3 regions of the Bacillus sp. P4_E1 genome follow, and region 1 is predicted to be linked to each of the others. Evidence: riboswitches for the same ligand, from Rfam matches in the RefSeq annotation. Region 1 holds a riboswitch; each other region holds the start of a gene.

The links. Region 1 has a riboswitch for thiamine pyrophosphate ahead of tenA (thiaminase II). Riboswitches for the same ligand answer to the same signal wherever they lie in the genome.
Region 2: linked by a shared signal. The riboswitch ahead of tenA (thiaminase II) and the one ahead of tenA (thiaminase II) in region 1 are both predicted to bind thiamine pyrophosphate.
Region 3: linked by a shared signal. The riboswitch ahead of AC1DS7_RS14555 (MTH1187 family thiamine-binding protein) and the one ahead of tenA (thiaminase II) in region 1 are both predicted to bind thiamine pyrophosphate.

Annotation. Positions count from the first base shown of each region.
Region 1 is NZ_JBFUIV010000003.1:881-10,226, reverse strand. It holds gene thiS (sulfur carrier protein ThiS) at 1-120, opposite strand, end outside; gene thiO (glycine oxidase ThiO) at 136-1,245, opposite strand; gene tenI (thiazole tautomerase TenI) at 1,238-1,858, opposite strand; gene AC1DS7_RS04385 (ABC transporter substrate-binding protein) at 1,869-2,870, opposite strand; gene AC1DS7_RS04380 (ABC transporter permease) at 2,867-3,619, opposite strand; gene AC1DS7_RS04375 (ABC transporter ATP-binding protein) at 3,619-4,368, opposite strand; gene tenA (thiaminase II) at 4,337-5,032, opposite strand; TPP riboswitch at 5,122-5,225, opposite strand; TPP riboswitch at 5,286-5,398, opposite strand; gene AC1DS7_RS04365 (SH3 domain-containing protein) at 5,658-6,818, shown strand; gene AC1DS7_RS04360 (hypothetical protein) at 6,824-7,156, shown strand; gene AC1DS7_RS04355 (DUF3965 domain-containing protein) at 7,398-8,549, opposite strand; gene AC1DS7_RS04350 (CBS domain-containing protein) at 8,973-9,346, opposite strand, start outside.
Region 2 is NZ_JBFUIV010000001.1:1,721-10,857, reverse strand. It holds gene AC1DS7_RS00045 (pPIWI_RE module domain-containing protein) at 1-1,650, opposite strand, end outside; gene tenA (thiaminase II) at 1,982-2,668, opposite strand; TPP riboswitch at 2,793-2,898, opposite strand; gene ddlB (D-alanine--D-alanine ligase) at 2,972-3,886, opposite strand; gene pdxR (MocR-like pyridoxine biosynthesis transcription factor PdxR) at 3,891-5,339, opposite strand; gene AC1DS7_RS00025 (homoserine dehydrogenase) at 5,436-6,461, opposite strand; gene AC1DS7_RS00020 (esterase/lipase family protein) at 6,550-7,791, opposite strand; gene AC1DS7_RS00015 (DUF3914 domain-containing protein) at 8,071-8,412, shown strand; gene AC1DS7_RS00010 (lipoprotein BA_5634 family protein) at 8,488-9,137, opposite strand, start outside.
Region 3 is NZ_JBFUIV010000009.1:91,897-98,106, reverse strand. It holds gene AC1DS7_RS14560 (methyl-accepting chemotaxis protein) at 1-1,684, shown strand, start outside; TPP riboswitch at 1,746-1,847, shown strand; gene AC1DS7_RS14555 (MTH1187 family thiamine-binding protein) at 1,949-2,269, shown strand; gene AC1DS7_RS14550 (ABC transporter permease) at 2,241-3,014, shown strand; gene AC1DS7_RS14545 (ABC transporter substrate-binding protein) at 3,011-4,009, shown strand; gene AC1DS7_RS14540 (ABC transporter ATP-binding protein) at 4,006-4,755, shown strand; gene AC1DS7_RS14535 (ABC-F family ATP-binding cassette domain-containing protein) at 5,201-6,210, shown strand, end outside.

The sequences.
Region 1 (9,346 bases):
ATCTTTATTACGTTCTACTACAACAATTCTGTTATCTAACTCTAAATGTGTAAGTAGCCCAGCTACTGTTTTTATACTCTCTGGTACTTCAATTTGGTTACCATTAATTTTTAAATTCAAACTTCCATCCCCTTTCTAAACCGTTTTAGAAAGCAATGAATCTAGCAAGTGATTCTCCTGCTTTCCTTCTATTAAATCAGCCATATACTGACCAGAAACAGGACTTAATAAAATGCCGTTTCGATAATGGCCCGTACAAGCATATAAACCTTTTATTTCTTCATGCTCTCCCATATAAGGAGCTTCATTATTAGACTGCGGTCTTAACCCAGCCCACGTACTTTCCCATTCTGCTTCTTTTAAAGCAGGCAATATTGTGTAGGCACGCTCTAATATGGAAGTAATACTTTCTGGTTGTACAGACTTATTAAACGTATGAGGCTTCATTGTTGCCCCAATTACGTAACGGCCACCACGTTTCGGTGTAATATAAAAACGTTCTTGGAAAATAGGAGCTTTCAAGAGCTGTTTCTTGCTTCTTACTGCAACAACTTCACCCTTCACAGGATACGTGCCCCAATCACTATGGAAATAATGTAGTAATTTCGTACTCCATGAGCCTCCAGCGATAACGACTTTTTCACATGTGATTACACCTTCACTCGTAACAATTCCAGTCACTTTATTATTTTCAATACGAATATCAAACACTTCTGTTTGTTCATATATATCAGCACCGGAAATTGCTGCAGAATGTGCGAATGCTTTCGTAAGCTCTGGTGCAATAACTTGACCATCTTTCGGATAATATACCGCCCCTATAATTGACTCGGAAAGAAACGGCTCTTTTTCCCGTAAATGGTCCCCCGTTAGAAATCGGGAATCTTCACCTGTTTTCTGCTGCCAATCCATAATATGAAGAATTCTTTTCTTCTCATCTTCATTTTGAGCGATGCGATAAATGCCCTTTTCTTCATACCCAATATCGATGCCTGTTTTTTCACGTAAAACTGCTGCAAGTTGTGGAAATATAGCACGGCTTTCTCTAGCAAGCTCAAACAACGGATCATATGCATCCCATTCTGCCTGAACACCGAGCAAACCAGCAGCTGCTTTCGAAGCTTCAGATGCGATTCTTTGCTTCTCTACAATCGCTACTTTATGCCCTCTTTCTGCTAGAAAGTGTGCAACTGAACTACCAATTACACCTCCGCCAATAATCGCTACATCATACTTCTTACACATGTTTTTCCGCCCACTTTCTTATTGATTCCTTATAAGATTTCGCCTTGCTATACGGATTACTACTGCTTATAATCCCGGACATAACAGCAATGCCACTTACACCATTTGCAAGAACATCACCTGTATTTTCAGGGGTAATCCCACCAATTGCAGTTATTGGTATGGATAAACAACTTGCCATATGAGCAATTTCTTCTAATCCTCTCGCTGGCACACCTTTTTTACAATCTGTCGGAAATACATGACCATAAACGAGTGAATCTGCCCCATTTTTAAATGCTACTATCGCTTCATCTAGCGAATGTACTGAATAACCGACATGCAAATAAGAAAACTTTTCTTTTACTAACCTTACATCTGCGCTTCGATATCCTAGCTGAACACGCGGAATATTTAATAGAATAGCAATATCAATTCGATCATTTATCACTATCTTCGATGCTGGAAAGCCTTTCCCCAAAAGACTTTCCACACCTTCATACAATTCCTTCGTACTTTTCTCACGCTCACGAATATGCAAATAATCGATCTCACTCTCAATTTGCATCGCTACATTCACTAACTCTTCGAATGGCATATGGCCATTTGAGATTACATGGAGCTCATTTTTCATATTCATTCGCCTACTTTAAAATGTTTTCAAATAATTCATCGGCTGGAACGATTTCTTTCGTCATTCCTTTGTCTTTCAACCATTTGTTTTGTTTCTCCCATGACTCTTTTGAATCCGATAAGAATGGCTCATCTTTCGTTTCCATCTTCTCTAATAAAATTTTCATACTTTCTTTTTCAACTTCTGGTACAAGCGGGAAGTTTTCTTTTTCTTGATGATCTAATAAAATATTTAATGCTTCATCGGGTTTTTTCTTCATAAAGTCATACCCTTTTTGTGCCCCACGTAAAAAGGCTTGCAATGCTTCTTTATCTTTTTTCAACGTTTTATCACCCGTTACAAACACAAGCTCATGATAGTTCGGTACACCATAATCTGCTGGATTAAAGTATGCTGGTTCATGACCTTCATGACGCATAACAGGTACTTCATGGTTAATGTATGCCCCTGTTACCGCATCCACTTTTTTCGTAATTAATGCTGGTACTAAATCAAAGCCAACATCGACTACTTTCACTGTATCTGGATTACCACCAGCTTCTTTTACCATCGTTTTTAAATACATCTCACTTAAAGGTGTTCCAGAATATCCAACTGTTTTCCCCTCTAAATCTTTTGGCGATTGAATGCCTGCTGACTTCAGTGATACAACATGATTTAACGGTGAACGTACGACAGCTCCAATTGATTTCACTGGAATTTGTTCATTTGCTTTTGCCATGACAACATCTGGTTGATAATACAAACCAACTGTCACTTTCCCTGCTGCCGCTAGCGTTAATGGATCAGTCGGATTAGAAGGGAATTTAATATTCACCTTGACTCCTTCTTCTTTAAAGTATCCTTTTTCAATTGCCGTATAAATAAAGCTATGTACCGCATTCGGGTACCAATCAAGCATTACTGTTATTTCTTTTTCTGATTTATTCTTATCTGATGCCGAGTTACTCGAACATCCTGCAATCATTGCAACTAATAATGTAAACACAAAGATGCGTTTTAATAATTTCATGAATGTTTCCTCCAACTAATAAATTTCTTTTCCAATATGGAAATAAGTATGACGAAGAAAATAGCTAATAATGATAACAATACAATGGGTGCAAATACACCAGCTCCGTCTAACTGCGTCATCATTCTTTTACTGAAATATCCAAGCCCAGCTTGTGCACCGAGCCATTCTCCAATTGCTGCACCAATCACACTAAGCGGAACTGCAATTTTTAACGCTGAGAAAAAGTAAGGAAGAGCAGATGGCAACTTTAGCTTTAGAAAAATATCTTTTTTCGTTGCACCATATGTAACTAATAGCTCCTCCCATTCTTTTTTCGTACTGCGCAGTCCATCATACGTATTGACCGCAATTGGGAAAAACGTAATTAAAACGGTAACAACAACCTTACTCCAGATGGTATATCCAAACCATAAAACGAAGAGCGGCGCAAGCGCAGTAATCGGGATTGTTTGTGAAGCAACTAATAACGGATAAAATGCTCTTTCCATCCACGTACTCGCATTCATTAACATTGCTAGCCCTACGCCCAGTACGATAGAAATAACAACGCCTATTAAAACGACGTACAACGTTGCAGGTAAATGAACCGTAAATAATATATCTTTCAGCGCCCATATCTTCATTACAATTGCAGAAGGTGATGGCAAAATGTACATTTCATCTACAATTCTTGCTCCTACTTCCCACAGAGCAAGTAAAATTCCACTTAATATTAGGGCAGGTAATAACTCCTTCAAGCGATTCATCATACGAGTACCTGCCTTTGTAACATACTAAGGAGCTCTTCTTTAAGCGCTAACACTTCAGGCTTATATAAATCTTTTCTTGTTCGGTTACGATCAAGCGGCACAATTCGCTCAGTTAAAGTTGCTATCGGTTGATTTTCTACAACCAAAATTCGATTAGAAAGAAACAATGCTTCTTCAACATCATGAGTGATAAATAAAATTGTTTTTTCCCACTCTTTCCATTGTTCAAACAACCATTCTTGCAAAGATGCCTTCGTTAAAGCGTCCAATGCGCTAAACGGTTCATCTAACAATAATATCTCCCCGCCTGTTAATAAAGTTCGGATAAAAGATACGCGTTGCCTCATACCACCAGATAAATCTTTCGGATATTTTTTCTCGTACCCTTGTAAACCAAATTTATGTAACAGTTCTTTCACTTTTACTTGCGCTTCTTTCTTTTGCACACCTTGGCACTCTAGCGGCAGGGCAGCATTCTCAATAATCGTCCTCCACGGCAAGAGCATATCTTTTTGGGGCATATACCCTACAGGATGACTCTTTGTTTTTGTCAGCTCTATCTGTCCAGTACTTGCCTCTTCTAAGCCTGTAATAAGGCGAAATAAAGTACTTTTCCCACATCCACTCGGCCCGATAATACTTACAAACTCTTTATCTTGTATAGAAGCATTTAATTCATTGATGATTGGTTTCTCATCATAATGAAAGGAAACATTATGAAACTGTAGTATGTTCTTGCTCCTCAAAACCCCACATCTCCTTACGATAAGCCATATCCCAGAATAAATATTCAAATCGGCTGGAATATAAGAAAATCTCCTCTAATCGGTCTAGCTCTTTCTCTGACTTTCCAACTGCCATTTCATTTAATAAATCTATTAACCAAATACAAAGGTTACCGTATTCTTCAGAACTATATCCTTGAATCCACTCTCCAAAGAACTCATGATCGCTTGCTCCAGGAATATCATTTAAACGCTTTCCAATCTCCCAATAGCTCCACATACATGGAAGTAAAGCTGATATTAATTCTGCAAGTGTGCCATTTTGAGATACAGACATCATGTAATTTGTATAGGCTAAATTTTTAGCAGATGGTTTCGCAGATTCTATCTCCTCTACAGTAATGCCAAGTTTGTTTGCATACTGTTTATGGATCGTCATTTCTCCATTTAAAATCCCATCAATTTGCTCTGCAAATTTTGCCATAACTTGTGGATTCGTTGCCTTTACAACCCCAATTGCATATAGCTTTGCATAATCTAACAAATATAAATAATCTTGAATAATATAGTACTGGAATTTGTCTTTTTCCAACGTACCATCCCCCATACCTACTACAAACGGATGATTATGACTTTTCTCCCAAACAGGCTGCACCGTATCAAATAATCTTTCACAAAATTTCATTAATAATTCCCCTTCCTATATATCTATTTATCTCAATAAAAAAACCACTTCTGTATATAAGAAGTGGTTACAGCAAATAAAATTATAATTTATTCGTTGTTCCACTTCCCTTCGCTAGTATTATCTAGATCAGGTGTTGTAAGGGTTAAGGATTATTCCTCTCTCAGCACGAAAAGCACCCCTAGTGGTGTTAATATGAAATTTTCAAATAAAAAAGCCCCGTTTCTATACGCAAAGAAACGGGGACTCATTGTTAATGTCCGAATTGCTTCCCTACGCTAGCATAATCTAGATCAGGTAATAAAAAGGATCAAAGGCTTATGGCCCTACTCTCAGCTGGCAACACCAGCCCTCCTAGCAAACTATAAAATTATCACTGTCAGTATAACATCGCCATAAGACATCATCAACTGTTTTAATTTTCTTAATTAAGAATCAATTCTTAACATGTTAAACAAATATAAATGCGACCTCACAAATGATATATACAATATTTATATACGAATCTCTCTTCTGACATTATTTTTATTGATTTCATATTACATTTATGTGAATACGACCAATATATTATATCTTTATACTATAATAAAATTACAACTATACAACTAGAGGAGGTCTTTATTACATGAATATGAAAGCCACAGCTTTAACAGCAACTACTATCGCAATTGCTTCTTTACTTCCTTCTATGGGAGAATCCGATATACAAACAGCGGCTGCTAAGCAACCATCTACAGTAAAAACTGGATATGTAAAAATTGACAACGTTGCACTACATCAAAATAGCCATACAGACAGTGCAATAGTTGATACCATTCGATTTAATAGCCCGGTTACTATTCTTGAAACAGTTCAAGATTGGTATAAAGTATCTGTTAACAACAAAACAGGCTATATGAAAAAAGATGCAATTCTATTCAAAAAAAATGTTCAACCAAAGTCTCAATATATCGTAAATGCAAACGCATTAAACGTTCGTTCTGAACCTAATACAGAGTCTTCTATTCTAGATATATTACCAAATGGTCAATTCATTACCATTCAAGGTGAACAAGGAGATTGGTACAAAATATTACATAACGGTCAAATTGGTTACGTACAAAAAACATTTGTATCTAATGGATCCACACCTCTAGTAAAAGGTGTAACAGTACAAGGTTCTCCTTCTTATACTGTTGCAACACCAAAATTAAATGTACGTAGCAATGCTAGCACAAGTGGCACTCTACTTGGCTCATTACAAAATGGTACACAAGTACAAGTAGTAGAAACGGTAGGTACTTGGTATAAAATTCGTTTTGGCACAGGATACGGATATGTAGCAAAACACTATGTAGTGCAAAATCAAAATCAAGCACAAGCTAAAACAGCTCAACCTGCATCAATTCCAGCAGTTTTCAAATTCCCTACTCAAGGGAAAATCAGCTCCACTTTTGATATGCGCTGGGAGCAAATGCATTATGGTATAGATATAGCAGCACAAGGAAATGTCTCTATTCAAGCTGCTGCTGCAGGTAAGGTTGTGAAATCTTATTATTCGGCTAGCTACGGCAATGTCGTGTTCATCGCCCATCAAATAAATGGGAAATTATATACAACAGTTTATGCTCATATGAAGGATCGCACTGTACAAGCTGGTGATCAAGTACAAACTGGACAATTAGTAGGTCATATGGGAAACACAGGTCATTCATACGGGCAACATCTCCATTTTGAATTACATAATGGGGAATGGAATTTTGAAAAAACAAATGCAGTAAACCCACTGCCATATTTAGTTAGGTAAATTATATGCCACGCAATATACCTCTCTTTATTGAATACCTGGCCTTTTTAGGTTTAATCTGTTGTTTAATCATTTATAATACGAACACTGTATTTTTATCTATTATTATTGCTTTTGTTGCTTTAGAAATCATTATGGAAGCATTACAAATGCGGCTAAAACAAAAAATTGCCCATATTTATAATGTAATTTTTCTTTTAAGTGCTCTTATAACAAATATAATTAGTAATGGTTTTTATTTATCTACCGTACTTCCTGTATTCTTTATAGGTGTTTTATTATTCATAGCTAGATACGTTCATGTTCCTAATAACCAAAAACATGAACAAGAAGCTTAGAAAGAGGAGACACTGTGTACCAATCTTTCAAAGATAATCCAATGAAATATATATTGAATTTATATGAAAAAATGAATACTTTTTTTGGTATACAAGGAAGTTATACTGCACAATTTCTCCTTTATGGAATGTTATTTCTTATCTTAGTTACTTTCTCCTTGCTTTACTAACAAAAAAAGGATCTCACATAAACTTGAGATCCTTTTTAATTTATATTAATTTTTAATATGTAAAATATGGTTTATCCACAAGCATATTTTTCATAAATGAAACTAAGATTATATTTTTTCTCTAAGCTCATTCTTTGTTCATCGTCGCACCAATAGAAAAGAATATCATGAATCGTTGCATAACGCTTATTTTTAAGAAATAGTTTAAAGAATGATGGTAAACAATCATGTAATTGTATAAATATATAATTGCGTAGTATTTCTTCTTTGTATTCAATTCCCTTACAAATATAAAGTAATTCTTCACAATAATATGCATGCTGTGGAACTTGGATCATTTCGAAAAATGGTACATATGATAGTAGCTTTCCAATAAAATGACCATACCGATCCATTACCCCTATCGTCATATGCTCCATCATTTCTTTCATCACATATAAATAATCATCTACATGAGTTGTCTTTAAAGGGTCTAATCGATCGGAAATTTGTGAAAGTACAGCTCTTTGACAAGCTAAAACTGCTTGACTAGGTCCATAATATGATAGGAAGTCTGTACACTTACGATACTTTCGTAATAAGTCATGTGTATATAAATCATACACAAAAGTATTACAATACATTGCCAGACTCATCATATCACTATTTAATTTCTCTTTTGACAGTGTTTTCGCTCGCTTACACATATAAAAGAATGTAAATTCCAATACTTCTTTATGAGATAATAGATGTTTGCAATCTGTTATACATTTCTCACTAAATTTAACTCGATCCCAAATTTCTACATCCTCAGCTGTTAATTCACCAATACGATATTTAATAATTAAATAGTTTAAAGCAACTGCTTTCGTCAAAAGATCCCATGTTTCATACTCCAATGAAGTTCGGACAAATTCATCTAGCCCTTGGGTTATCATAAAAGCATTTGCCTCTTCATACCAACCAATCTCTTGACATAAACGAAGAATACGTACTAGAGTTGGAATTTCATCTTTATGAAACTGCGGTAAATTCTTTACTTTATTCATGCCATATACGATAAATGGCGCTAAATTTTCTTCTTTATAAAATTCTTTTTCTTTCCATACTAATATAGTTCGCTCTTTCCCTTCACCTTTTGGATGACAAGGTACAAGCAAAGAAAATAACTCAGCGAAATTATTTGGTTCTATATATGTATCTGTAACCAAATTCCAATTTGGATCGCCCTGTACAGCCCTCATATAATTCCCCTTCCCTTTTTATCCCGCTATTTGCGGGCAGTAAGACTCCCACCTCAAAATTCTGCGAATGCGAGGAAGTTAGGTGGGAGATAAAACTGCCCATAAAAGCCCGATTGGTTCAACTAATAATTATTGGGGGATGGACACCCCCCAATAATTAAAGTTTCACTTTATCTACGTAGGAAATATTAATTCATTATTACATCATTAACAACGAATATTGTTATATTCAAAATCTATAATAACACTTATATCTCTCAGTATATCATTTTTTCTCTTATTAAAAATTAGGAATGACAAATTTAAAAAAACTGTCAAAAATATTGACTCTATACTTATTATATAATGTCTCAGATACATCACGCTAACATATTAGTTTAATCCGTATATACTAGAATAATGTATCTGATCTTTATACATAATTTATTCCATATGCTCTGAGATTTCACTTAAAGCAAACCCTGCTTGATCATCTGCTGATTTTCTTATAGCTAAATCACCTAGTGCTAGCATCCCAACAAGTTGACCGCTCTCAACAACCGGTAACCGTCTAATTTGATATTGTGCCATTAATTCTGTAGCTTTTTCAATAGAATCGTCTGGAGAAACTGAAACAATGTTTGTTGTCATTACATTTGTAATTTGATTAGATCCAGGATGTTTTTCAGCAATCCCACGAACAACTAAGTCTCGATCAGTAACAAGCCCAACAACTTGTTTATTTTCAATAACAGGAATCAATCCAACCGATTCTTCCTTCATTTTTACAGCTGCCTCATATACATTGTCTAATGGTG
Region 2 (9,137 bases), on a different contig from region 1:
AAAAATAGGTAAGAAATCATATTTAGACATTTTCTCAATTGATAAATTTACAATTATCCCCGGTAATTTTATCTTATTCCAACTACACTTTAAGAATCCCTTTTGTTCTAACAAACTAAGAATGGCCTTAATAATTTCTTTTTTAGATACACTTTGTCCGATAAATAAATTAATAAATGCTGAAATACGTTCCGTTTGAGCGAATCCTTCCCGAATAATTTGCTTTGGATTAATTTTTTCGCGACCATCACAACTTTTTATTGCAATTAATGCTAATTTCATTTCATTTTGCTCACCTGCCGTAGCATGTACAGCTTTTACGACATCGTCTACTAGTTTCTTTTTGTTTTTATGGCTATATTGCATTCTATATGGATTTTGTAACAATTTCCTAATGTTATATCTTACTATTTTTAACAACACCGGATTGTCTGCATTTAATACATAGGAGGAATCTCCGTTTTGAGCTAAAACTATTTTGCTATCTAATAACGCTTGTTCTATCTCTATTACTATATCATCTGACCATACTTCTAACGTAATTGATTCTAATCCCTTTGGGGCAAATAAAGGTAATAACTCATTCTCATTATTAGTTAATACATTTTCACATTCTGGAAGTAATGTGAAATATGGGCATATTCGTTGGAATTCATTAAAAAGTTCCTCTTTTTCTCTTACTTTTATACCAAATTTTATTTTTGTTCCTTGAACTTTATATATATTTTCGTTATATGGAAGAAGCACTCTTATCTTTGTTCCTCTAATATACTCTTTCGGACATTGGAGAATGTTCTCTAATTTAACTTCTCCCCCTATCCTATAATCATCTTTTAAATTTCTAAAACGTTTAATCCACTTTATTCCTTTTACAGCTTGTTGTACTTTTAACTTTACAAATCTTTGCTTTTTATTATTTGATTCAAATTCAGGAGTTGAAATCAGTATTTGGCTCCGCTTTCGCCCTAAAAGTATAGGGATATCTTTATGATTATATTGTTGATAAAACCTCCTAATCCCTACAGATACTTTTAATAGCGGAATATTCTCACCTCCACGAGTTACGTATTCAAACCGATATACATAAGAGAAATAATCATGTGTTTCTTCATCTTTAATTGGCTCAGACATCGCTTCAGAAACATGTTGTGATCGCAGTGGTGAAAAATATATTTCTTCCTCATTTTTATTTTCCATACGTAAAGGCTGTTCGCAAAAAATATGAGTAATTAGAGCTGGTACCCATTTAGAAAACGTTTTTTTATCATGTAATGCTGGTAAATTACTAATTAAATCATACTGCCATTCTAAATGTGGTGGATCTATTAATTTATTAGGTTTCCAATCATGAATAACCTCATACCAGCTTTGGAAAATATAGTCTAACTGTTCTTGTTTCATTGGTTCTTTTGCTACAATCCAGGGCGTATCTTCCTTTAATATATATGGATTATGCTGAATGAATAATATATCAGAAAACATTTCATACAATCTTTCATTTACAAGTTTTAATTTGCTCGTTAATAAAAATGTTCTATAATGTATCTCTACAATCTCAAGCCATTCAATAGGAAAATAAATATACGATACTTTCTCATTATAGAGGGGTTCTACTATATTTTTAAATGCTAATAACTGTAATTTTTCCATATTATTAATACTTCCTCTCTTAATTTATATTGATCATGAATAATACTAGAAAAGATACCAATTTTTTAAGCATTAACGAATCAAATTTTAACCAAGCACATTAAAGGAAATAACTAAATTACATTTGGTTATTTAAATAAAACATTATTAAAATCAAATTAATATAAAGTAACTATTAACATATAACTACCTCCTTATGGGACTTTATATTATAAAATCATTATAATGAATTATTATATTTTTTATCTATGATTTACAAAAAAATTACAGAAACTAAATATAATAAAAGGTATCGCCTCTTTATATAGCGATACCTTTTATATACTCTTAATTAAATAACACCTTTAACTTCTTCATTCACCGGCCATTTTTCTAATGTATATGCCATTTCCCAAAATGAATATTCATATTGACTACTAAAAATAAAATGTTGTCTCATACGATTACGGTCTGCCTCTGTTACTTTTTCAGCGATCGTATCTAATCGTGTGATTTGCTCTTCTACTAGAGTACGGAACCAATCAGATCCATATGCAGAAATCCATTCTTGATAAATTGGCTCTTCTGGTTGACATTCTTTTAATCGTTCACCGATTTCATAATATAACCAATAACAAGGTAAAATAGCCGCAATAATATCTCCTAAATGCCCTTCATAAGCTGCACGATACATATGAGATGTATATGCATATGCAGTTGGCGCAGGAATAAAATTATCTTTTTCTTCTTTTGTAATCCCTAATTTCTTTGCGAAATTCTCATGTAATGATAACTCAGCTTCATACGTATTTTGTGCATGGTGTGCCATACGAGCTGTCGTTTCTAATTCAAGAGCCTTTGCAGCACCTAACGTTTGTACTCTAGCAAAATGACTCAAATAATAAGAATCTTGAAGCACATAATATCGAAAACTAGCTAAATCTAATGTTCCTTCGCCTAGTTTTTTTACAAAAGGATGGTTAAAACTTGCTTCCCAAATTGAATCTACTTCTTTACGTAATGATTGTGAAAAAGTCATTCAAATCCCTCCAAATAATGTAAAAAATATACGTATTTATCCACAATTATTAAAGCTGTAAAATAAAAAAACTTTCTTTACAGGCGTAAAGAAAGTGAAATTGACAGTATTTATTCGTTAAATAGCAACGTCTTTCCCACTTCCCTACGCTGGCATTAACCAGATCAGGTACTAAGAGTCTCAAAATTTCATCTGATCTCAGCCTATAAAAGGCCCCCCTAGTGGATAAATATTTAGTTGTCGTATTGTAATTATCATAGCATAATTCGTGGAACTGTCAAAAGAATTAATTATATAACTACCTTAAAAACCTTCTTCTTTCCTTACTTTTAATGAAGTTTCAATTATCATATCTAATAGTTTGCTATAATTAATTCCCGCTGCTTCCGCACTTTTTGGCAGTAAACTTGATTGTGTCATCCCTGGTAATGTATTAACTTCCATTACATATGGAATTCCTTCCTTCACCATCATATCAACCCTTGCATAAACACTACATTTTAATGCTTTATAACAAGCCAGTGACGCTTTATTTACACGTTCCTTTATTTCAGCTGGAAGTTCAATAACTTCTTCAACTGTACTAGTATCATCATATTTTGCATTATAGTCAAAGAACACAGCAGCATGTCGAATCGAAATGATAGGTAACTGTTGCCCATCAAAAATTGAACATGTAATCTCGTCACCTTTTATATACTTCTCAATTACTACTTCAGAATCCCATTCGAATACAGTTTCTAGCATAGAGATTAATTCATTTTTATCATAGACAATCTTAACTCCAACACTTGAGCCGCCAGAGTTTGGTTTTACCACTAACGGAAAGCCTAATTTATCTAACTCCTCAAGCTTTAGATCCTCCATTTTTGTAAGTTCAATCCAATCTGGTGTTTCTACTCCTTCATAACGCAAAATCTTTTTCGAAATATTTTTATCCATACATATACCGCTAGATAACATATTACTGCCGCTATATGGAATACCTAAACTCTCAAGCGTCCCTTGAACCGTACCATCTTCTCCGTATTTTCCGTGTAATGCTAGCAATGCAAAATCAATGTCTTTCGCTTTTTCAATTAAATCCATTTTTTCATTTAACGTAATTGGAACGATTTCATATTTACTCTTATCTAAATGTGCAATCATTTCATTCCCAGTCATAATTGATACTTGTTTTTCAGAGGATACTCCTCCCATAATAACGCCAATTCTCATTTTCTCAACTCCAAGTTTCATTTTTTAAAGTTTCACCAATTATTTGAATCCCGCTAACAATTTCCTGTTCTTTCAAACGTGAAAATCCTAATCGGAATGTGTTCGCTCCTCCTCCATCAGAGTAAAAAACATCTCCAGGAGAAAACGTAACTCCTTTCTCATAACACTTTTGTAAAAGTGTGCGGGCTTGAATTTTTTCTTCCAACTCTATAAACAAATGAAGTCCACCGTCTCCAGTCATTCTTTTAAACGGAATGTACTGATTACACGCCCCAACAGCTAACTCATATTTTTTCTTATAAACAGATCTTGCTTTTTTTAAATATTTTTCAAAATATCCTTCATGTAAATATTGAAACAGAACAGCTTGATCTAACGTAGATGTGTGAATGGTTCTGGCTCTTTTAACACTTTCTAAATAATGTATCAGTTCTTTATCTGCAATGATCCAACCTACACGTAAACCAGGGAAAAGTACCTTTGAAAAGCTACTAATATAAATCACATTATTACCAGCCCCTGCAAAAGTTAATAATGGCGATAAATGTGAACCCGAATAACGTAATTCTTCATTAAACCCATCCTCTATAATAGGGATCTTGTATTTTGAAAATAACCTCATCAATTCCGTTCTTTTCTCCGAACTCGTAACAATACCAGTCGGATTATGATAAGAAGGGATTAAATACGCGAAATCAAAATCCTTTTCACGCAAACTTTTTTCTACTTCATTCGTATCAATACCATCATCATTCATATTAATTCCATGAACTTCAAGTCCATGTAAACGAAAAAGCTTCAATGCAGCATGGTGAGTTGGGTTCTCACAAATAACACGCCCTGATTTCTTCGATAAAGAAGATAACACAATATCTAATCCTTCTGTAAATCCATTTGTAATTAGAATATCTTTGTTCGAAATATCTACACCTTTCATTTCCATGTAATGAAGTAAATAATTAATTAACGGTCTATAACCTTTTGCATATCCGTAGTTCAATACGATATCCCCTTCAATGGACATACGAGTAAGAAAAGCTCTTTTGAAATTTTCAACATCAAATAGCTTTTCGTCCGGGGCTATACTATTAAAAACAATCATTCCTTTTTCCCAGCGAACTCCATGCTTCATTAAGTCTAATTCATCCGCTAATGTGGTAACTGTATTAAGTTTATTTTTCCAATCTATTTCAACAGACGAGGTGTTACTTATATCCACCTTCGCAACGAAATTTCCTTTTCCTTTAACTGCATAAATGAGTCCTTCTTGTTCTAAATCCGCATATGCAGAGAGTACTGTATTTCTGCTCACTGATAATAATTCACTCAGTTCCCTTGTTGATGGGATTTTTTGGTCCCCCAACAAATGCCCTTTCATAATCATCTTTTTTAAATAATCCTTTAATTGAATATAAACGGGACGATCTTTTACAACTTTAAAATCTTTAAACAATTTCTTACCCCCTGCAATTATTTTTACATATTTATTTCATTCTCAAAAGGTCCACTACATATGTATTTTTTATTAATAGCGGTACGGTTATAAAGCCTATAAATCATTTCGATATAAATTGATTACATCTTTTAAAGCAGCAGCTGCAGCTCCGCGTGGATTAGAAGCTCCACCAATTGTAGTGACTTGTCCCATTGTATCTGTAAAGAACGTAATTCCTTTTTCCGTGCCATTTATATTTGCTAACGGATGTTCTTTCTCTAAATTACAAGGTTGTACACTAAGGTTTACTTTTCCATTATCATCTTTATATGCTGATGCAATTAATTTAATTGATTTATTTTGTTCCTTTGCATTTTGAATTTGTTGCGTTGTAACGTGCTCTATTCCGTTTATTTTTATATCTTTGAGTGAATAATCGTTTCCCATTAAACTATTCGTCAAAAGTAATAATTTACAAGCGCTATCCATCCCGCTTATATCTAATAACGGGTTAGTCTCCGCAATTCCTTTATTTTGTGCTTCTTGCAATGCTTCTTCAAACGTCTTATATTCTTCATGCATCTTTGTAAGAATATAATTTGTTGTCCCGTTCAATATTCCTTCTATTTTTTCAATATGGCAACCCGCTAAACTTAGTTGTCCAATGTCTAATGTCGGTAACGCAGCGGCAGTTGCACCGCTATATCGAATGCGTGAGCCTGAAATGCGTGCTGCCGTATTCAGTTCACTCCAAGCTGTAACAAGTGCACCTTTTGAAATAGCTACTATATCCATTTGATTTTCAATAGCTTGTTTCATATACTGTTTCCCTGGATTTCCATTTTTAAGATTTGTAGCAGTTGATTCAACCAATACAGTACCATTTATATTAATCGTTCCGCGTTCCTCTGGATAATGTTCGATATATTTTTCAATTGCAGCAGAACCATCACCATACGTCAATAAATCATTAATCTGCAAACCTTTCCCGTTATATATTGCAATATTTCTTCCTATCACTCCACTAACAACTAAGTCAATTCCATATGTTTCATTTATATATAAATATTTTTCGTTTAATAATTTAATAAATTCTTTACCAACTGTCCCATACCCCGATAATACAACTTGAATTTTCATAAGATCACCCCATGTTTTTTTTGCCAAATCCCTCTTTCAATATAATATAAAGCGCCCTCGAATTCCATCGAGAGCGCTTTATTATTATCTATTTCGGTAACCGTGATAATTTTTCTGCAATTGTTCTATAAAACTCTTGAATATTAGAAAAACCTAACGTGTCTGAAACGCTTAATCCTACCATATCAAGATGGTCCCAATTTGCTTTCGTTTCGATATGATTCCATTTTCCAACCTGTAAAGACTCATTATCATTTGCAGCAATATTAGATGAAGGTGCAATCATAGAATTTGTATTTACTACACCGTCATTTTGCCACCAAGAAGTATCTATTAATGTTCGATTCTCTTCATATCTTGCATAGGAACCTAAGAAAAATGCATTACCCATTAACACTTTATTCATCGTTATATGAGGTAAATGTAAACCTGTTATTGGTGCTGCTTGCGATGCATGTCCACTATAAGATAAGTAATATACATCCGATTGCGTCTTTACCCAATTATTTAACTCCTTTGCTCCATCAGTACTTAAATCCCATTGACTTATATCTTTTGTATTTTCCCAAATTGAACTATTTAAAATACGATCAGTATATTGGAAAAAGGACTCTCCGGCATTCTTTTTTATACCCCATTGATCCAATTTAAAATCATATAATGATAAATTATTGTTTCCACCTAAACTTGCAGCTGTAATGAGTAAATCTTTAACGAACGGCAACAGAAGACTTCCGTCCGCGAGTGTTGTACCGTTATGAGGAGTTGCTAAAGTTGTAACACTATGAACATACGATTTGCCACCTTCAAATAGTGGTGATATCTTTGTGTTCGGATGATTTTTCACATAATCTTTTTCTTCATAACTTCCTTCTTTTAATAATTGCACTAATGTTCTTGTCGTTTGTCCACCCATGCTATGCCCAACTAAATGAACTTTATTTGTTTCACTCCAATTCGGTGCAAATCCACTATAAGTTCTACCAAAACGATTATGTCCATGTTTCTCAGCATGTGCCGCACCGTAGTCTACTATTCCACCGTTAATTTGCGCATATAATTCACATGCACGATCCCAGTTACTAGAAACTGGTCCAACAGCTGCAGTATGTACTGTATAACCATTTCTTTTTAAATCTTCTTGTATATCATGAACACCACCCCAATATTTTACCCCTAGCATTTCCTCTCTACCCCATCCAGCAAATCCATTCACTAAAATGATAGGATAATTATTTTGTTGTCTCTCTTCAGCGTATGTTGTTTTCGCTGCGAATGAACAAACAGTCACTAATGCGAAAAAACATACTTTTAAAAATAATTTCCCCATACTTTCTCCCCCTCAATAAAACGTTTACATTTATCTTTGAAAAAAAATACAAACTTAGTTTGCAACTTAAACATAATGTAAAGTATTTTATATACGTTGTATATATAGAAAACATATACAAATGTTGATAAATATTTATTCTAGTAAGCATTTACTTTTCATAACACAACTTGTAAATCTGATTATTTGAATTTATAATTAAATATAGTTTCCTCATGTTAAATGGATTTAAAAATCATAAGAAAACTAATTTCATTGCTTGAAAAGGAGGAAAAAAGCATGCAAGTCGGATTAAAAATTCATACATTAGCTCAACCTTCTAAAATAACCCCATCTAATCTTGAGCATAATACTATCTCTTCTACTAAGCATAAAGATAAGAAATCTAATGATCTAATCAAATTTGATATTCGTACATCTGAACAAGAAATGAAACAAGCGGATCATAAATTTAGCGAATTAGACTTATGGAAAATGCTAAAAGACAAAGGTGTACCTTTATGGATGATTTTAGAAATGTTACAGAAATTTCGTAAAGAAAAGGAATCTCAAAATGGTTCGGTTCAACATTCAAATGCGATTGAAGAAACGAGCGAGACTCGATTAAATGAAGTCATGTAAACTATGTTATCTGAAGGGTCTATAACTAAAAAGAGTTCAAGGTTGATAGAAACTTTATCAACCTTGAACTCTTTTTTAAGATTTTTCTTCAATCGTTACAAACTGAAAAGATACTTCTCCTTCCAAACCTTTGATTAGCCTTGTTACTTTGACATTTTCATTAACCAATGTATTATCTGTCGACATTTTAGGTTTTTCATCTCCTAAAGATTTTTTCAGATGAAGAAGGTGCATTTTCGTTTCATTTACCTTTATTTCTTTATACACACTATTTTGTGCTACAATCACATACCATTGCGTTGGATATTTACGAGTGTTACCTATCCAAGCGTCACTATCGTATGAAACTGGAATCTCTTTTCCTTCTAATTCAATACTTTTCATATCCTTTTCGTCTTCATGTGTAAACAACAGCGAACCTTCTTTTGGGAATTTCGGTAACGTATCTATAATATAATTGGAGCCATTATCTCGTTTACGAAAAACTTTTTCTTTAATCAATGCTTGTGCTGTAGACTCATTTAAAATTAATACTTGTCCGTTTCCATAAGTACCTGTTTTCACAGAAAACACTTCATTTTCTTTCGTAATTTCTTGATAACGATTAATAATTGGTGAAATTTTATTTTCATTTCCAATGATTAATAAACCGTTTGCAGGAAATGGATTCTCCTTTTTAGAACATGCACTAAAACTTATTAATAGTAGTATCGTTAACATAAAAA
Region 3 (6,210 bases), on a different contig from region 1:
ATTAGTTATTTTGACGCTTGTTGGTACTATGGGAGCGTTAAGTTTTAACATGTTTCAAAATAGTATGATGTCTATATTCGAAAGGCATTCTTTTGAAACTGGAGATACGGTATTACATAAATTAGACGCAGAAATATTGAGGGATGTTGCAAAAGACCCAACGGCAGAAAGAGAAAAGAGAGAGAAGTTAACAGAGAAATTAGATGAATCAACGAAAGAATTGAACAGTGTTGGACAAACGTATATTGTTGGAGCGAAAAAAAATGAAAAAGGTGAGTTACAAATCGTCGATTTGTCTACAGGTTTAGCAAATGTTGTTGAAGTAAAGCCGGGAGACTATTACAAACAACCAGATCGTTGGATGAAAGCATATGATAAAGTAATGAGCACGAAAAAAGCAAACATAACAGAGGTATATGAAGACGCATTAGGATCATGGGTAACGATATTAGAGCCAATTAAAGATGGAGAAGATAATATTGTGGCAATTGTTGCAGCCGATCTAGATGCCTCTATTGTTCCTATTACAAAGGAAAACTTCATTATACAAGGTTTAATGTTTATTTGTATTTCTGTTTTAATTGCAACTGTTATTCAATTCTTAATTGTGCGTAACGCACTTGCTCCATTGCGAGATTTACGTGAAGGATTGCGCAAAGTCGGTGAAGGTGATTTAAGTATTAAATTAGAGGAAAGACCAGATGATATTGGTATTATTAATGCGTATTTTAATAATACCATCGAGAAGTTTAAAGGAATTATAGATAAAGTGAAGCAGACAGCAGAACAGGTTTCCTCATCTTCACAAGAATTGTCAGTGAGTACGAAAGAGAATAGCATGGCAGTTCAAGAAATCGTAAGTTCTATGGTTGGGTTAAGAGCTGGCGCTCAATCACAAGAAACTTCAGTACCACAGTATTTAGGCATTGTATATGAAATGGAAGATAAGATGGAAGAGATAAAGAATGCTGCAGAACAAATGTCGAAAGAGTCTGAAGGTATGGAGCGTCATTCAGTAAAAGGAAATGGTGTTATTGAACAGGCGATTAATCAAATGAACATAATACAAAATGCAGTACAAGATTTATCTTCTATCATTTATTCTTTGGAAACAAGATCAAAAGAAATTAGTGATATTGTAAATGTAATTACAGGCATTTCAAATCAAACTAATTCGCTAGTTTTAAATGCTTCTATTGAAGCTTCGCGTGCTGAGGCAACCGGAAAGGGGTTTGCCGTTGTTGCTGATGAAGTGCGTAAATTAGCAGAGCAGACGGAAGCATCAGCAAAGGATATAGCAAAATTAATAGGGGAAACACAAGCTGAAACAGAAGAAGCTGTTGTTTCAATGCAAAAAGCTTCAAAAGAAGTAGAATCTGGAATTAAACTTGTTGAAAGTAGTGGTGCTTTCTTTGAAAAAATTTCAAAATCAGCACAATCTGTTACAAATCAAGTTAGAGCTGTTTCTAGCAATTCAAGTGATATTTTGCAAAATAGCCAAAATATTGTTCGTGTTGTAAATGAACTATCACATATCGCAAATATGTATGCGAATAGTAGTAGTAATATTGAAGAGAGTATGAAAGAACAGGAAATGTCTGTACAAGATATTGCTGAATTAGCTAGTTCTTTAAGTTGGCTTTCACAGGAGTTACAAGAGTTAATTGGGGAATTTAAAAGTTAAATGAAATGATTATACATGCTTTTGTTTGTTCAATAAAATAAATCATGCTACAATGAAAACGAATTAAGAACCGGGGAGCCAATTGGCTGAGAGGATGTAAGTATACATCGACCCTCAACCTGATCTGGATAATGCCAGCGTAGGGAGTTACTTTAAAGTGATGTAGCATAAGTTATTATAGAATAACTTGTATACAAGGCTTTCCTACATGGTAGGAAAGCCTTTTCTTTTTTTGAAACCATATTTTGTAAGGGGGATTTTATTATGTCACAACAAGTTACAATTTCATTTTCAGTAGTACCACAAGCGAAGAACAAAGATGTGTATTCCGTTGTTGATAAAGCAATTGAAGTTGTACAACAGTCGGGAGTTCGTTATGAAGTAGGGGCAATGGAAACAACGTTGGAAGGAGAATTAGATGTACTTCTTGACGTCATTAAACGCGCGCAACAAGCTTGCGTCGATGCTGGAGCAGAAGAAGTAATTACTTCTATTAAAATTCACTATCGTCCAAGTACAGGCGTAACGATTGACGAAAAAGTTTGGAAGTACCGTGATGAATATGCAAAACCAGAAGCGATCTAAAATAATCACAACAATTTGGCTTATCCTTCTCATTGCTATATGGGAAGGATCTGTTTCATTATTTAAAATTGAGCCGTGGATTTTACCGAAGCCGTCTGCAATTGTGCAAGAGTTAATTGGAATGAAAGATTTACTATTACCGAATACAGTGCAAACGTTACAGGAAGTAATAATTGGGTTGTTTTTTGCAATTTTACTTGGGACGAGTATTGCTATCATTATGGATGTCATCCCTTTATTTCGAATTTTAATGAATCCATTGCTCGTTATTTCGCAAACAATTCCAATCGTTGTGCTCGCACCATTATTTATTATTTGGTTTGGATACGGAATGTTGCCAAAAGTAATGGTTGTTATTCTTGTTTGTTTCTTCCCAATTGCGCTTAGCATTTTAGAAGGTTTCCAAACGGTAGATAAAAATATGCTGAAACTGTTACAAACAATGAAGGCAACGAAATGGCAAGTTTACCAGAAAGTAAAGTTTCCAGCAGTACTCCCATACTTTTTCTCAGGTTTAAAAATTGCTGTTACATATAGTGTGATGGGGGCGATTATTGGGGAATGGCTTGGTGCCAGCGAAGGATTAGGAGTTATGCTTACAAGAGCAACAAAATCCTTTTTAACGGCTCGAGTATTTGGTGTTGCAGCGATTATCGTCATGGTGACATTATGTCTGTACTTTATTGTTGAATTTATGGCAAGAATAACAGCACCATGGATATACAGAAAGGGCGGCAGAAAATGAAAAAAGGTTTAAAAATTATGTTAGCTGCATTATTAGCAGTAACTGTTGCCGGATGTAATCCGGCGAAGAAAGAAGAAAGTTCAAGTAAAGATAAAAAAGTAAAAGTCGTTTTAGATTGGTTTCCAAATACGAATCATACTGGCTTATATGTAGCGCAAACGAAAGATTATTACAAAAAGCAAGGGCTTGATGTAGAAATTATCCAGCCTGGTGATAATGTAACGGCAGAGCAGATGATTGCTTCTGGGAAAGCAGACTTTGCGATAAGCACACAAGAAAATGTAACATTAGCTCGTGTTGAAGGAATCCCAGTTGTTTCTGTTGGTGCAATTATTCAGCATAATACCTCTGCTTTTGCATCTCTAAAAAAAGATAATATGACGTCACCGAAAGATTTTGAAGGTAAACGTTATGGCGGCTGGGGGGGACCAGCAGAAGAAGCGACGTTAAAGACGATTATGGAGAAACATCAAGCTGATTTTAATAAAGTTGAAAAAATTATTCTTGGACAAACAGATTTCTTTAAATCAATCGGTCGTGATGCAGACTTTGAATGGATTTATTATGGATGGGATGGAATTGAAGCGAAGCGTCAAGGAAAAGAGTTAAATACAATTATGGTAAAAGACTTAGATCCAGCGCTTGATTTCTATAGTCCTGTTATTATTACAAGTGAAAAACATACGAAGCAAGATAAAGATTTTGTGAAAAAATTTATGACGGCAACGACAGAAGGTTATGATTTTGCAATTAAAGAACCGAAAGAAGCTGCGGATATTTTAATTAAAGCTGTTCCGGATGTGAATAAAGAATTAGTACAAGAAAGCCAAAAGTGGTTAAGTACAAAGTATCAAGATGATGCAAAAGCGTGGGGAGTACAGAAGGAAGAGATTTGGACAAATTACATGAATTTCTTATATGACAACAAAGTTATTAAAAAGAAAATCGATGTAAAAGATGCCTTTACAAATGAATTCCTTCCAAGTGAAAAATGAGTGGATTACAAATAAAAGATATTTTAAAAGCTTTCGATGGAAAGAATGTATTAGCAAATATTAGTGCGTCTATACAAGAGGGAGAGTTTGTCTCTTTTGTAGGTCCGAGTGGTTGTGGAAAAAGTACATTATTAAATATGATTGCAAGTGTTGAAGAGCCAACGAGCGGAGAAGTGTTTTATAACGAGGAGTATGTAAAAAAACAAGATGTTGTTAGTTATATGCCGCAACAAGATTTATTACTACCGTGGCGATCGGCTTTGCAAAATATCGTTCTTCCATTGGAAATCGAAGGGAAGCCTAAAAAACAAAGGCTGACAGAAGGAATGGAAGCATTAAAGCAATTTGAGCTAGATGAATATGCAGATCATTATCCAGATGAATTATCAGGTGGAATGCGTCAAAGAATTAGTTTCCTTCGTACGTATTTATGTGAAAAGCCAATTATGCTGCTGGATGAGCCTTTTGGAAAATTAGATGCATTTACAAAAATGGAAGTACACAGTTGGCTTTTAAATTCTTGGCATCAAGAAAAGCAAACAATTGTTATGGTTACACATGACTTAGATGAGGCAATTTTACTTTCTGATCGCGTATTTATTTTATCTCAAAGACCAGCATCAATAGTTGGCGAGGTCCAAGTGGAATTACCTAGGCCGCGAACGATGGATATGTTAACATCTCTTGAGTTAAAGAAGGATAAGGAAGAAATTTTAAGAGTATTGGCTCCTTACATGAAAAAATAGAAAAAAGTCTTTTAACAGTTTTTTGTATAATTGCTGTTAAGAGGCTTTTTTCTATTGAAGGAGAAAGATGAAATCTATAGGGGAAATAGTGGGTTCATTAACATCGGATAAATTGGAAGAAGGAACAAAAGAAAAAGTAGAGAATAGAATATAACAGAGTGGTTTATACTCTTAATATAACAAATGTTAAAGGAGTGAAAGGATAAAATGACTTTATCAACTGTTCTTCAAATGGTTTTAGCTTGATACGGGAGAAGTCTGCCCATTTTTAACAAATAAGCTAAATTGAAGACAGCAGGTAAAGAACCTTAATCCTTTCTTACGATAATATGTAATGGGTAAGGTGTATTCACCTTACCCATTTTTATATGTATAACTAAATAAGGCTTTATACTGTTGTTCTCTCTATTTAGCTTATGGATCATAAGAAAAGGAGAGAAAAAAGATGAGTATATTAACAGTAGAAAATGTAAGTCATTCATATGGTGAGAAAACCATTTTATATAATGCGTGCTTTCGATTATTAAAGGGCGAACATGTTGGGCTAGTAGGGAAAAATGGAATTGGAAAATCCACATTATTACGCTTGTTAACAGGAGAACTTATACATGATGATGGAAACATTGAATGGTTTCCACATGTGAAGATTGGCTTTCTGCAACAGCATATAGATTTACAAGAAGGCATAACAATTGAAGAATACTTGCAAAGTGCGTTTTCTAACCTGTATGAGTTGGAACGTGACATGTTAAAACTTACAGAAGAGATGGCTGGAGCAGGAGAAGTAGCGAAATTGTTAGTAAGGTATGGAGAGTTACAAACTATATTGGAGAATTCTAATTTTTATCAAATTCATACAGAAATTGAGGAAGTAGCAACAGGCTTAGGCTTGTTTGAAATAGGATTGGAAAAGGATGTTTCAAAGTTAAGTGGTGGTCAGCGGACAAAGTTGTTACTTGGGAAACTCCTTTTAGAAAAAGCGGATGTTTTATTATTAGATGAGCCAACTAACTATTTAGATACAGCACATATAGAATGGTTGCAATCATATTTACAAATGTATGAAAAAGCTTATATTATCATTTCGCATGATGAAATATTTTTGAACAATATTACGAATGTTATTTATCATCTAGAAGAACGAAAGGTTAAGCGCTATGCGGGAGATTATGAAACCTTTTTGCAAAGTTATCAATTACAAAGGAAACAATTACAAGCGGCGTATGCGAAACAACAAAAAGAAATTGCACATTTAGAGGGTTTTATTCAAAAAAATAAAATTCGTAAAGCGAAACAAGCGAAAAGTCGTGAAAAAGTATTAGAGAAAATGAAAAAGGTTGAAAAGGTTAACGATGTACCTCGCGCCCGTTTTGATTTTAATGTTTATACTGAGCCAGTGAGTCGTATATTACAGGTAGAGAAACTGAAAATTGGTTATGGTGAACCGTTATTTCC